Regions from separate parts of the Carnobacterium inhibens subsp. inhibens DSM 13024 genome, predicted to be linked through region 2. Evidence: predicted binding sites of a transcription regulator. Region 2 holds the regulator's gene; the other holds the start of a gene.
The links. The regulator CtsR, encoded in region 2, represses protease genes until heat stress. The targets are predictions, from matches to a motif close to TTGGTCAAAAAAGGTCAAANA.

Region 1 (4,984 bases), 1.9 Mb from region 2:
ATGCAATTTTTAAGTCTTTAATAAAATGTTTAACAAAAAATCCAGCGGTATAGTCTTCTTTAAGAATTCGTGGTGCATAATTTGCTAATGACCAATTTTGCGCACTGCCTCCACCAACTGTATCCAATACTTTTTCAAGATCTAAGTTTGCGGCATTAGCATAAACCAATAGCTCAGCCATTCCAGTCATTGTACCAGCAATCATAATTTGATTAGCCATTTTAGTGTGCTGTCCACTGCCTGCTTTTCCCTGTAAGTTCACTTTAGCAGAAAATAAATCAAAAACGGGTTTTACTTTTTCATAAGTACTTTCATCTCCACCTACCATAACAGTCAAGGTTCCATTTTTCGCTCCTAAATCTCCTCCAGAAACTGGAGCATCAAGAACTTTAATACCTCTTTTATTACCTTCTTCATATAATTTTTGAGCCAATGTAGGGGTACTAGTCGTCATATCTACTAAGATATGATTTTCAGTAGCTGTCTTAAAAATACCATTTTCGCCAAAATAAGTTTCTTCTACATCTTGCGGATATCCAACAATTGTAAAAACAAGTTCATTCTTTTCTGTTACTTCAGCTGGAGTATCAGCCCATTTTGCTCCTAAACTAATCAACTCATCTGCTTTACTCTTAGTACGATTATAGACTGTTACAGAATAATCAGCTGCTAATAAGTGTTTAACAATTGAAGCACCCATTACTCCCGTTCCAATAAAACCTATCTTTTTTGTCACTCTGATCCTCTCCTTTATATCAACTGATTCTAGTATATCAGTTCTAATAAGGAAAACGCATTATTTTAAATAAATACATGTAAAAAAACACAAGAATCCTAAGATCCTTGTGTTTATCCTACTTATTTAGTGTACGTTTGAACAAGTTCTACAACTTCATCAGCAGTATCACATTCATTGATTGCTTTATCAGCTAATTCAGCCATTTGTTTTGTATCTAAACGTTTCATTAAACTACGAGTTTTAAGAATACTTGAAGCACTCATTGAAAACTCGTCTAGTCCTAATCCTACTAGAAGAGGTACAGCCGTTTGATCTCCCGCCATTTCTCCACACATACCTGTCCATTTTCCTTCTTTGTGAGAAGCATCAATAACATTTTTAATTAAACGTAAGATTGATGGATTATATGGTTGGTAAAGATAAGAAACACGTTCATTCATACGGTCAGCAGCCATAGTATATTGAATCAAGTCATTGGTACCGATACTGAAGAAGTCAACTTCTTTAGCAAATTTATCTGCAATAACAGCAGCAGCAGGAATTTCGATCATGATACCAACTTCGATATTTTCTGAAACTTCCACGCCTTCACTTACTAATTTTGCTTTTTCTTCTAAAAGCATTCCTTTAGCTTGACGGAATTCTTGTAAAGTTGCAATCATTGGGAACATAATACGTAATTGTCCAAAAACAGACGCACGTAATAATGCACGTAATTGTGTTCTAAACATATCCGGTTGTGCTAAACAAATACGAATTGCACGGTAACCCAAGAATGGATTCATTTCATGTGGCAATGTTAGGTAAGGTAATTCTTTGTCTCCGCCAATATCCATTGTACGAACAACAACAGCTTTACCTTCCATACCTTCTAAAACTTCTTTATAGGCTTTGAACTGATCTTCCTCAGAAGGGAAATCAGGTGAATCCATATAAAGGAATTCTGTACGGTATAGTCCAACAGCTTCTCCACCGTTGTTTTTTACTCCTACTAAATCTTTAGGAGTACCAATATTTGCAGCTAGTTCAATATGTTTACCATCTGCAGTTATAGTTTGTTCATCTTTTAATTTGTCCCACTCAGCTTTTTGACCAGCAAAAGCTTTCGCTTTTGTTTCGTAAGTTGTAACATCTGATGTTTCAGGATGAACGATTACATCGCCTTCTAAACCATCGATGATAATAAGATCTCCTTCTTTAACTAAAGAAGTAATATCTTTCGTTCCTACAATTGCAGGAATTTCTAACGAACGAGCCATAATAGCTGAATGTGAAGTACGTCCACCAATGTCGGTAACAAAAGCTTTTACAAATTCACGATTTAATTGAGCAGTATCACTTGGTGTTAAGTCATGTGCAACCACAATCACTTCTTCGTCGATCATTGAAGGATTAGGAAGTTTGACACCTAATAAGTGACTCAACACTCTTTTAGTAACATCTTTGATGTCAGCTGCACGTTCTCGCATGTAAGGGTTATCTTCCATAGCTTCAAACATACCGATAAACATATCTGTTACTTCTTTTAAAGCGCTCTCTGCATTGACTTTGTTGTCTTTGATAGAGCTCTCAATGCTCCCGATTAATTCTGGATCAGATAGAACCATTAAATGAGCATCAAATACTTGAGCTTCTTCTTCTCCTAAAGATTCTGCTGCTTTAGAACGGATGATTTCAAGGTCTTTTGTTGCTTCTTTTAATGCTGAATTTAAGCGCTCAATTTCTGAATCAGAGTTCTCAACTGAAATTTTGTTGAAAGTTAAATCGGGTTCAGTTAGTAAGTATGCTTTTGCTACCGCAATGCCATCACTTGCTGCGATCCCTTTTAATTTTTCAACCATTATTCAGCTAAGCCTTCTTTCTTCATTGTTTCTTCGATTCCTGCAAGAGCTTCAGATTCATCAGAACCGTCAGCAGAGATAACTACGTCAGCACCTTGGCCAACACCTAAAGACATAACGCCCATGATTGATTTTAAGTTTACAGATTTACCTTTGTATTCTAAGTTGATATCTGAGCTATATTTACTTGCTGTTTGTACTAATAATGTTGCTGGACGTGCATGGATACCTGTTTCAGCTACTACGTGAAATTCGCGTTTTTCCATAATAAAAAATCCCCTTTTATATAAATATTATTTTTGAGGACTACATCCAGTTTTAACTGTTAATTACATTCTTTTCAGTAAAACAAGTGATACAGCCCTTACAACTTATAACAATAACATTTTTCAATTATTTAAACAACTATTTTTTCCTAATTTTAATGTTCTATTTTTTTACTTTGACCTATACCTGTAAATGATTTTTCCATTATGCAATGCTTCTCCTACAATAGATTCTTTTTCTTCATGGCTGAACCAAATCTCACGAAAAGTCATAAAATCATTTTTTTCAATCATTAAAGTGTCTACTTCACCTTGGATCAATTGATTTAAATTTTCTCGCAGCTCTTCCTTTGTCATTCTATCCGACTTCCTTTTCTCTCAATTACATTTTTCTTATGCCTCATTAGTTTAGTGCAAAAAACAAAAAATTTGTAGTGTTAATTACTTGAATGTCAAAAAAGGTCAGTGTATAATAATAATCAGAAAGGTCAGTAATGGTCAATTGATCATTCGCCTTATTCTATCTACTAAACCTACTATAATGAAAGGTTGTGCTGAGATGCTATGTCAAAATTGTAATCAACGTGAAGCAACAATCCATTTGTACACTAATATGAATGGCCAAAAAGGTCAATTAGATGTCTGTCAAAATTGTTATCAACTTATTAAAGATGCTCAAAATCGTGGAGAAATCAGAAATAGCCGGACACCACAAGATCCATTTGGTTTTGGTAATTTAGATCAATTCTTCCGTTCTATGCAAAATGCTCAAAATAATAACTTCCAACAAAATAACAGCGCTGTTCCACCAACTCAAAGTGGATCAGGTGGACAACCACCTATAAATAAAAAACCAGGACTTTTAGGCGAATACGGAACGAATTTAACAGAACTTGCACGTACTGGTACTATAGACCCTGTTATCGGACGCGATAAGGAAATTGAACGAGTAATCGAAATTTTAAATCGCCGTACTAAAAACAATCCTGTCTTAACAGGTGAACCTGGTGTTGGTAAAACGGCTGTTGTAGAAGGTTTGGCACAAAAAATCGTAGACGGAGATGTACCGCAAAAACTAATAGGTAAAGAAGTTATTCGATTAGATGTAGCTTCTTTAGTTCAAGGAACAGGTATTCGCGGGCAGTTCGAAGAACGAATGCAACAGTTAATGGATGAACTAAAGAAAAATCCACAAATCATCTTATTTATCGATGAAGTTCACGAAATCGTTGGAGCTGGAAGCGCAGAAGGAAGCATGGATGCAGGTAATATGCTTAAGCCAGCACTCGCTCGTGGTGAATTACAAATGGTTGGAGCAACAACTTTAAAAGAATACCGTACAATTGAAAAAGATGCTGCTCTTGAACGTCGGATGCAACCGGTTCGAGTCAGCGAGCCTTCTGTAGAAGAAACAGTTACTATTCTACAAGGTCTTCAAAAGAAATATGAAGATTATCATCATGTTCATTATACTGATGAAGCTATCAAAAGTGCTGTAACCCTATCAAATCGTTACATTCAAGACCGATTCTTACCTGACAAAGCGATTGATTTATTAGATGAATCTGGTTCGAAAAAGAATTTAACAATACAATTTGTTGATCCTAAACAAATTGAAGATAAAATTGCAGAAGCTGCACATCAAAAACAATTAGCTTTGCAACAAGAGGATTATGAAAAAGCTGCTTTTTATCGTGATCAAGCTAAAAAATTCTCTACTATGAGGGATCAACAAAATCCTGATTCTGATGAACCTACCGTAACAGAACAAGATATGATTGAAATCATTGAGCGAAAAACCAACATACCGGTTGGAGAATTAAAAGAAAAAGAACAAGAACAATTGCGTAATTTAGGAAACGATTTGAGACAACACGTTATTGGACAAGATGAAGCTATTGATAAAGTATCTAAAGCCATCCGTAGAAGTCGAATTGGATTTAATAATAAAAGCCGTCCAATTGGCTCGTTCTTATTTGTCGGTCCTACTGGTGTCGGTAAAACAGAGTTAGCTAAACAATTAGCCTTAGAGTTATTTGGAAGCAAAGATGCTTATATTCGTTTTGATATGAGTGAATATATGGAAAAACACAGTGTATCTAAATTGATTGGTTCCCCTCCTGGATACGTCGGTTATG
Region 2 (4,984 bases):
GACGGAAAGACCCCATGGAGCTTTACTGCAGTTTGATATTGAGTGTTTGTACAGCTTGTACAGGATAGGTAGGAGCCATTGAAGCCAGGACGCCAGTCTTGGTGGAGGCGTTGGTGGGATACTACCCTTGCTGTATGACCACTCTAACCCACAGCCCTTATCGGGCTGGGAGACAGTGTCTGACGGGCAGTTTGACTGGGGCGGTCGCCTCCTAAAGTGTAACGGAGGCGCCCAAAGGTTCCCTCAGAATGGTTGGAAATCATTCGCAGAGTGTAAAGGCATAAGGGAGCTTGACTGCGAGACCTACAAGTCGAGCAGGGACGAAAGTCGGGCTTAGTGATCCGGTGGTTCCGCATGGAAGGGCCATCGCTCAACGGATAAAAGCTACCCTGGGGATAACAGGCTTATCTCCCCCAAGAGTCCACATCGACGGGGAGGTTTGGCACCTCGATGTCGGCTCATCGCATCCTGGGGCTGTAGTCGGTCCCAAGGGTTGGGCTGTTCGCCCATTAAAGCGGTACGCGAGCTGGGTTCAGAACGTCGTGAGACAGTTCGGTCCCTATCCGTCGCGGGCGTAGGAAATTTGAGAGGAGCTGTCCTTAGTACGAGAGGACCGGGATGGACACACCTCTGGTGTACCAGTTGTTCTGCCAAGGGCATTGCTGGGTAGCTATGTGTGGACGGGATAAACGCTGAAAGCATCTAAGCGTGAAGCCCCCCTCAAGATGAGATTTCCCATCACGTAAGTGAGTAAGACCCCTGAGAGATGATCAGGTTGATAGGTTGGAAGTGGAAGTCTAGCGATAGATGGAGCGGACCAATACTAATCGGTCGAGGACTTAACCAAAGAATAAACGGTGTACGACGGTTTCTAAACGAAAAACAAATTTTTAACTTATCCAGTTTTGAGAGAACAACGTTCTCTAGATTGAAATTTGTGTGGTGGCGATGGCAAGAAGGTCACACCTGTTCCCATGCCGAACACAGCAGTTAAGCTTCTTAGCGCCGATGGTAGTGAAGGGTTTCCCTTTGTGAGAGTAGGACGCTGCCACGCAAATTCAATTGTTTTTTCTCAGATGGAGGTTTAGCTCAGCTGGGAGAGCATCTGCCTTACAAGCAGAGGGTCGGCGGTTCGATCCCGTCAACCTCCACCATGAGTCATTAGCTCAGTTGGTAGAGCATCTGACTTTTAATCAGAGGGTCGCAGGTTCGAATCCTGCATGACTCATAACTAATCATTCAACATGTTTAGTTATGCCATACTTTTGCGGGTGTGGCGGAATTGGCAGACGCACTAGATTTAGGATCTAGCGTCGAGAGACGTGGGGGTTCAAGTCCCTTCACCCGCACCATTTTTTTTTTTGAATGTTTAGTTAAGTACCACTTTAGCCGGCTTAGCTCAGTTGGTAGAGCATCTGATTTGTAATCAGAGGGTCGAGGGTTCAACTCCTTTAGCCGGCATTTTGTTGCGAAAGTAGTTCAGTGGTAGAACATCACCTTGCCAAGGTGGGGGTCGCGGGTTCGAATCCCGTCTTTCGCTTACTAGTTCAACTAGTGAGCTCATTCGCAAGAATGACAAGCTGTTCTAATGCCGGGGTGGCGGAACAGGTAGACGCACAGGACTTAAAATCCTGCGGTGAGTGATCACCGTGCCGGTTCGATTCCGGCCCTCGGCACCATTTGCACCCATAGCTCAATTGGATAGAGTACTTGACTACGAATCAAGGGGTTAGAGGTTCAAGTCCTCTTGGGTGCATTTCTTTTGTAAAAAAGATAAAAACTCAGTAGTACGGGAAGTAGCTCAGCTTGGTAGAGCACTTGGTTTGGGACCAAGGGGTCGCAGGTTCGAATCCTGTCTTCCCGATAAACAACTTAGAAGATAATTCCATTTTTTTGTGGGGTTATCTTTTTTTATTATATTATTTTGTAGATACTTCGATTTAATGTAGAATAACAACAGTTTAAATGGTATTTAAAGAAAAAATGAGTAGAGTTGCTTTTCAAATCTTCTTATTTCTCGTATAATTAAAGTCAGGATTAGTCAAGAATGCTTCTTGATTGCTTACTGGAGCATCCTCCGTTATTAGTTTATTTTATTGAGTAAAAAAATAAACTAAGTAAATAAGTCTAGTGTTGGGACGAAAAGAAAAGGAGTGTTACTAAAAAAACGCCATTGCAATGTAAAGTAGATAAGGATATGATGTCTTATCACACATTAAAATGTTTTAGTAACAAGGTAACTCATGCACAATCAAAATATGTCGGATATCATTGAAGCTTATTTAAAGAAGGTTTTAGGCCAAGATGAACAAGTCGAGATTAGACGTAGCGAAATGGCAGATCGATTTAATTGTGTTCCTTCTCAAATAAATTATGTTATAAATACTCGTTTTACTGTACAACAAGGATATTTAGTTGAAAGTAAACGAGGCGGTGGTGGGTATATACGTATTATAAAGGTGAAATTATTAGATGAAGTTGAAATGCTGGATATGATGATTGATATTATTGGAAGTAAAATTTCTCAAAAGAATGCTTATTCTATTATACAAAGGTTGTTTGAATCTGAAATGCTATCGAAGCGTGAAGCCAATATTATGTTATCCGTAATGGAAAAATCACTCTTGAACTCTACTGAAGCAAATGAAAATGAATTAAGAGCTAAGTTATTAGTTGCCTTTTTAACTAATTTAAAATATGAGTAACGTATAAAAAACGGAGGCGAAATTGATGAATGAATTATTTTCTGAAAAAGCAAGAATGGTTTTAATCATGGCACAAGAAGAAGCAAAAGGATTTCGTCACCATTCTGTAGGAACTGAACATATTCTTTTAGGTCTTATAATGGAACAAGATGGAATTGCTGGAAAAACACTAAGACAATTTTCCGTTACTGAAATGGATATTCGTGAAGAAATCGAACATTTTACTGGGTATGGAACAATGAAATACCTTTCTAAAAACGCTATTCTTCCGTATTCTCCAAGAGCAAAACAAGCGATTACTTTTGCTACAGATGAAGCAAGACGTATGGGTTCAGCTTTAGTTGGCACTGAGCACTTATTATTAGGCTTATTACGTGAGGAAGATATCTTATCTTCTAAGATATTAAGCAACTTAGATATCAATTTAAATAAAGCCCGTCAAATTGTATTGAAGAAAATTGGATTAAGTGATGTAAACAGTGGCAAAGGTAAAAAAGCAAAACCAGCTACAAAACAAATTGCCGGTACACCTACTTTGGATTCTTTAGCTCGTGATTTAACTGACACAGCAAGAAAAGGTAAGTTAGATCCAGTAGTTGGGCGCTATAAAGAAATTCAACGTATTATTCAAGTATTGAGCCGTAGAACAAAAAATAATCCTGTTTTAGTAGGAGAACCTGGTGTAGGTAAAACTGCCATTGCTGAAGGTTTAGCACAAAAAATTGTTGACGGAGAGGTTCCTGCTGCATTAGCAAATAAACGATTAATGATGTTGGATATGGGTTCGCTAGTAGCTGGTACAAAATATCGTGGTGAATTTGAAGAACGTATGAAAAAGATTATTGATGAGATCTATCAAGATGGAGAAGTTATCTTATTTATAGATGAATTGCATACGTTAATTGGTGCTGGTGGAGCAGAAGGTGCTATTGATGCTTCTAATATCTTAAAACCTGCATTAGCCCGTGGCGAATTACAAACGATTGGTGCGACCACTTTAGATGAATACCAAAAGTATATTGAAAAAGATGCCGCTTTAGAACGACGTTTTGCACCTATCCATGTTGATCCTCCTTCAGAAGAAGAAGCAGAAGAAATATTATTAGGCTTGCGTTCTCGTTATGAAGAACACCATGGTGTGGAAATTACAGATGAAGCAGTACATGCTGCTGTTAAGTTCTCATCACGTTACATTACTGCAAGACAGCTTCCTGATAAGGCAATTGATTTAATAGATGAATCTGCTTCTAAGGTGCGTCTAGATGTTTCAAGTAAACCTTCTCCAGTAGCAGCTGCAGTTTCTATTCTAGAAGCTTTGATCCAAGAAAAAGAAGAAGCCATTCAATTACAAGATTTTGAGAGAGCTGCAAAAATTCGTACAAAAGAAATGAAACAACGTAAGAAGATTGAAAGTTTACTTCAAAAACAAGAAGGAAAAGCTTCTTCGAGCTCATTACAAGTAACGGAAAGAGATATTGCAGAAGTAGTCTCCTTATGGACCAATATTCCTGTGCAACAAATGGAACAAAAAGAATCGGATCGTTTAATGAATTTAGAAAATATACTGCATAAAAGAGTTATTGGACAAGAGCAAGCTGTCGGATCAGTTTCTAGAGCGATTAGACGGTCTAGAAGCGGGCTGAAAGATCCTAACCGCCCTATTGGTTCATTTATGTTCTTAGGTCCTACAGGTGTAGGGAAAACAGAATTAGCTAAAGCACTTGCTGCAGCCATGTTTGGTAGTGAAGAAGCATTAGTACGAGTAGACATGTCTGAGTTCATGGAAAAATATAGTACCAGTCGTTTGATTGGTTCGCCTCCTGGTTATGTTGGGTATGATGAAGGTGGACAATTAACTGAAAAAATCCGTCAAAAACCATACTCTGTTATTCTTTTTGATGAAGTTGAAAAAGCACATCCAGATGTATTTAATATCTTACTACAAGTTCTTGATGATGGTCATTTAACTGATGCCAAAGGAAGAAAAGTGGACTTCAAAAATACAGTCATGATTATGACTTCTAACTTAGGTGCAACAGCTCTAAGAGATGAAAAATCTGTAGGATTTGGTACAGCAAACAATAAAAAAGATCATAAAGCAATGGAAAAACGAATAATGGAAGAATTGAAAAAAATGTTTAAACCAGAATTTATAAATCGTATTGATGACTCTATTGTTTTCCATTCTTTAGAAAAAGAAGAATTGACTCAAATCGTAAAACTAATGGCTCAAACTATTGTTAAACGACTAAAAGAAATGGACATTGAAGTAAAAATTA

Region 1: the regulator CtsR is predicted to act here: its motif matches at 3,331-3,351, upstream of BR65_RS01240 (ATP-dependent Clp protease ATP-binding subunit).

What each region holds. Positions count from the first base shown of each region.
Region 1 is NZ_JQIV01000006.1:12,219-17,202, reverse strand. Features, by position in the region: gene BR65_RS01260 (NAD(P)-dependent oxidoreductase) at 1-736, opposite strand, end outside; gene ptsP (phosphoenolpyruvate--protein phosphotransferase) at 859-2,580, opposite strand; gene BR65_RS01250 (phosphocarrier protein HPr) at 2,580-2,846, opposite strand; gene BR65_RS01245 (hypothetical protein) at 3,018-3,203, opposite strand; gene BR65_RS01240 (ATP-dependent Clp protease ATP-binding subunit) at 3,406-4,984, shown strand, end outside.
Region 2 is NZ_JQIV01000006.1:1,912,571-1,917,554, forward strand. Features, by position in the region: rRNA gene BR65_RS10305 (23S ribosomal RNA) at 1-847, shown strand, start outside; rRNA gene rrf (5S ribosomal RNA) at 939-1,054, shown strand; tRNA gene BR65_RS10315 (tRNA-Val) at 1,079-1,154, shown strand; tRNA gene BR65_RS10320 (tRNA-Lys) at 1,156-1,228, shown strand; tRNA gene BR65_RS10325 (tRNA-Leu) at 1,268-1,352, shown strand; tRNA gene BR65_RS10330 (tRNA-Thr) at 1,389-1,461, shown strand; tRNA gene BR65_RS10335 (tRNA-Gly) at 1,469-1,540, shown strand; tRNA gene BR65_RS10340 (tRNA-Leu) at 1,591-1,679, shown strand; tRNA gene BR65_RS10345 (tRNA-Arg) at 1,683-1,756, shown strand; tRNA gene BR65_RS10350 (tRNA-Pro) at 1,791-1,864, shown strand; gene BR65_RS10355 (CtsR family transcriptional regulator) at 2,244-2,705, shown strand; gene BR65_RS10360 (ATP-dependent Clp protease ATP-binding subunit) at 2,731-4,984, shown strand, end outside.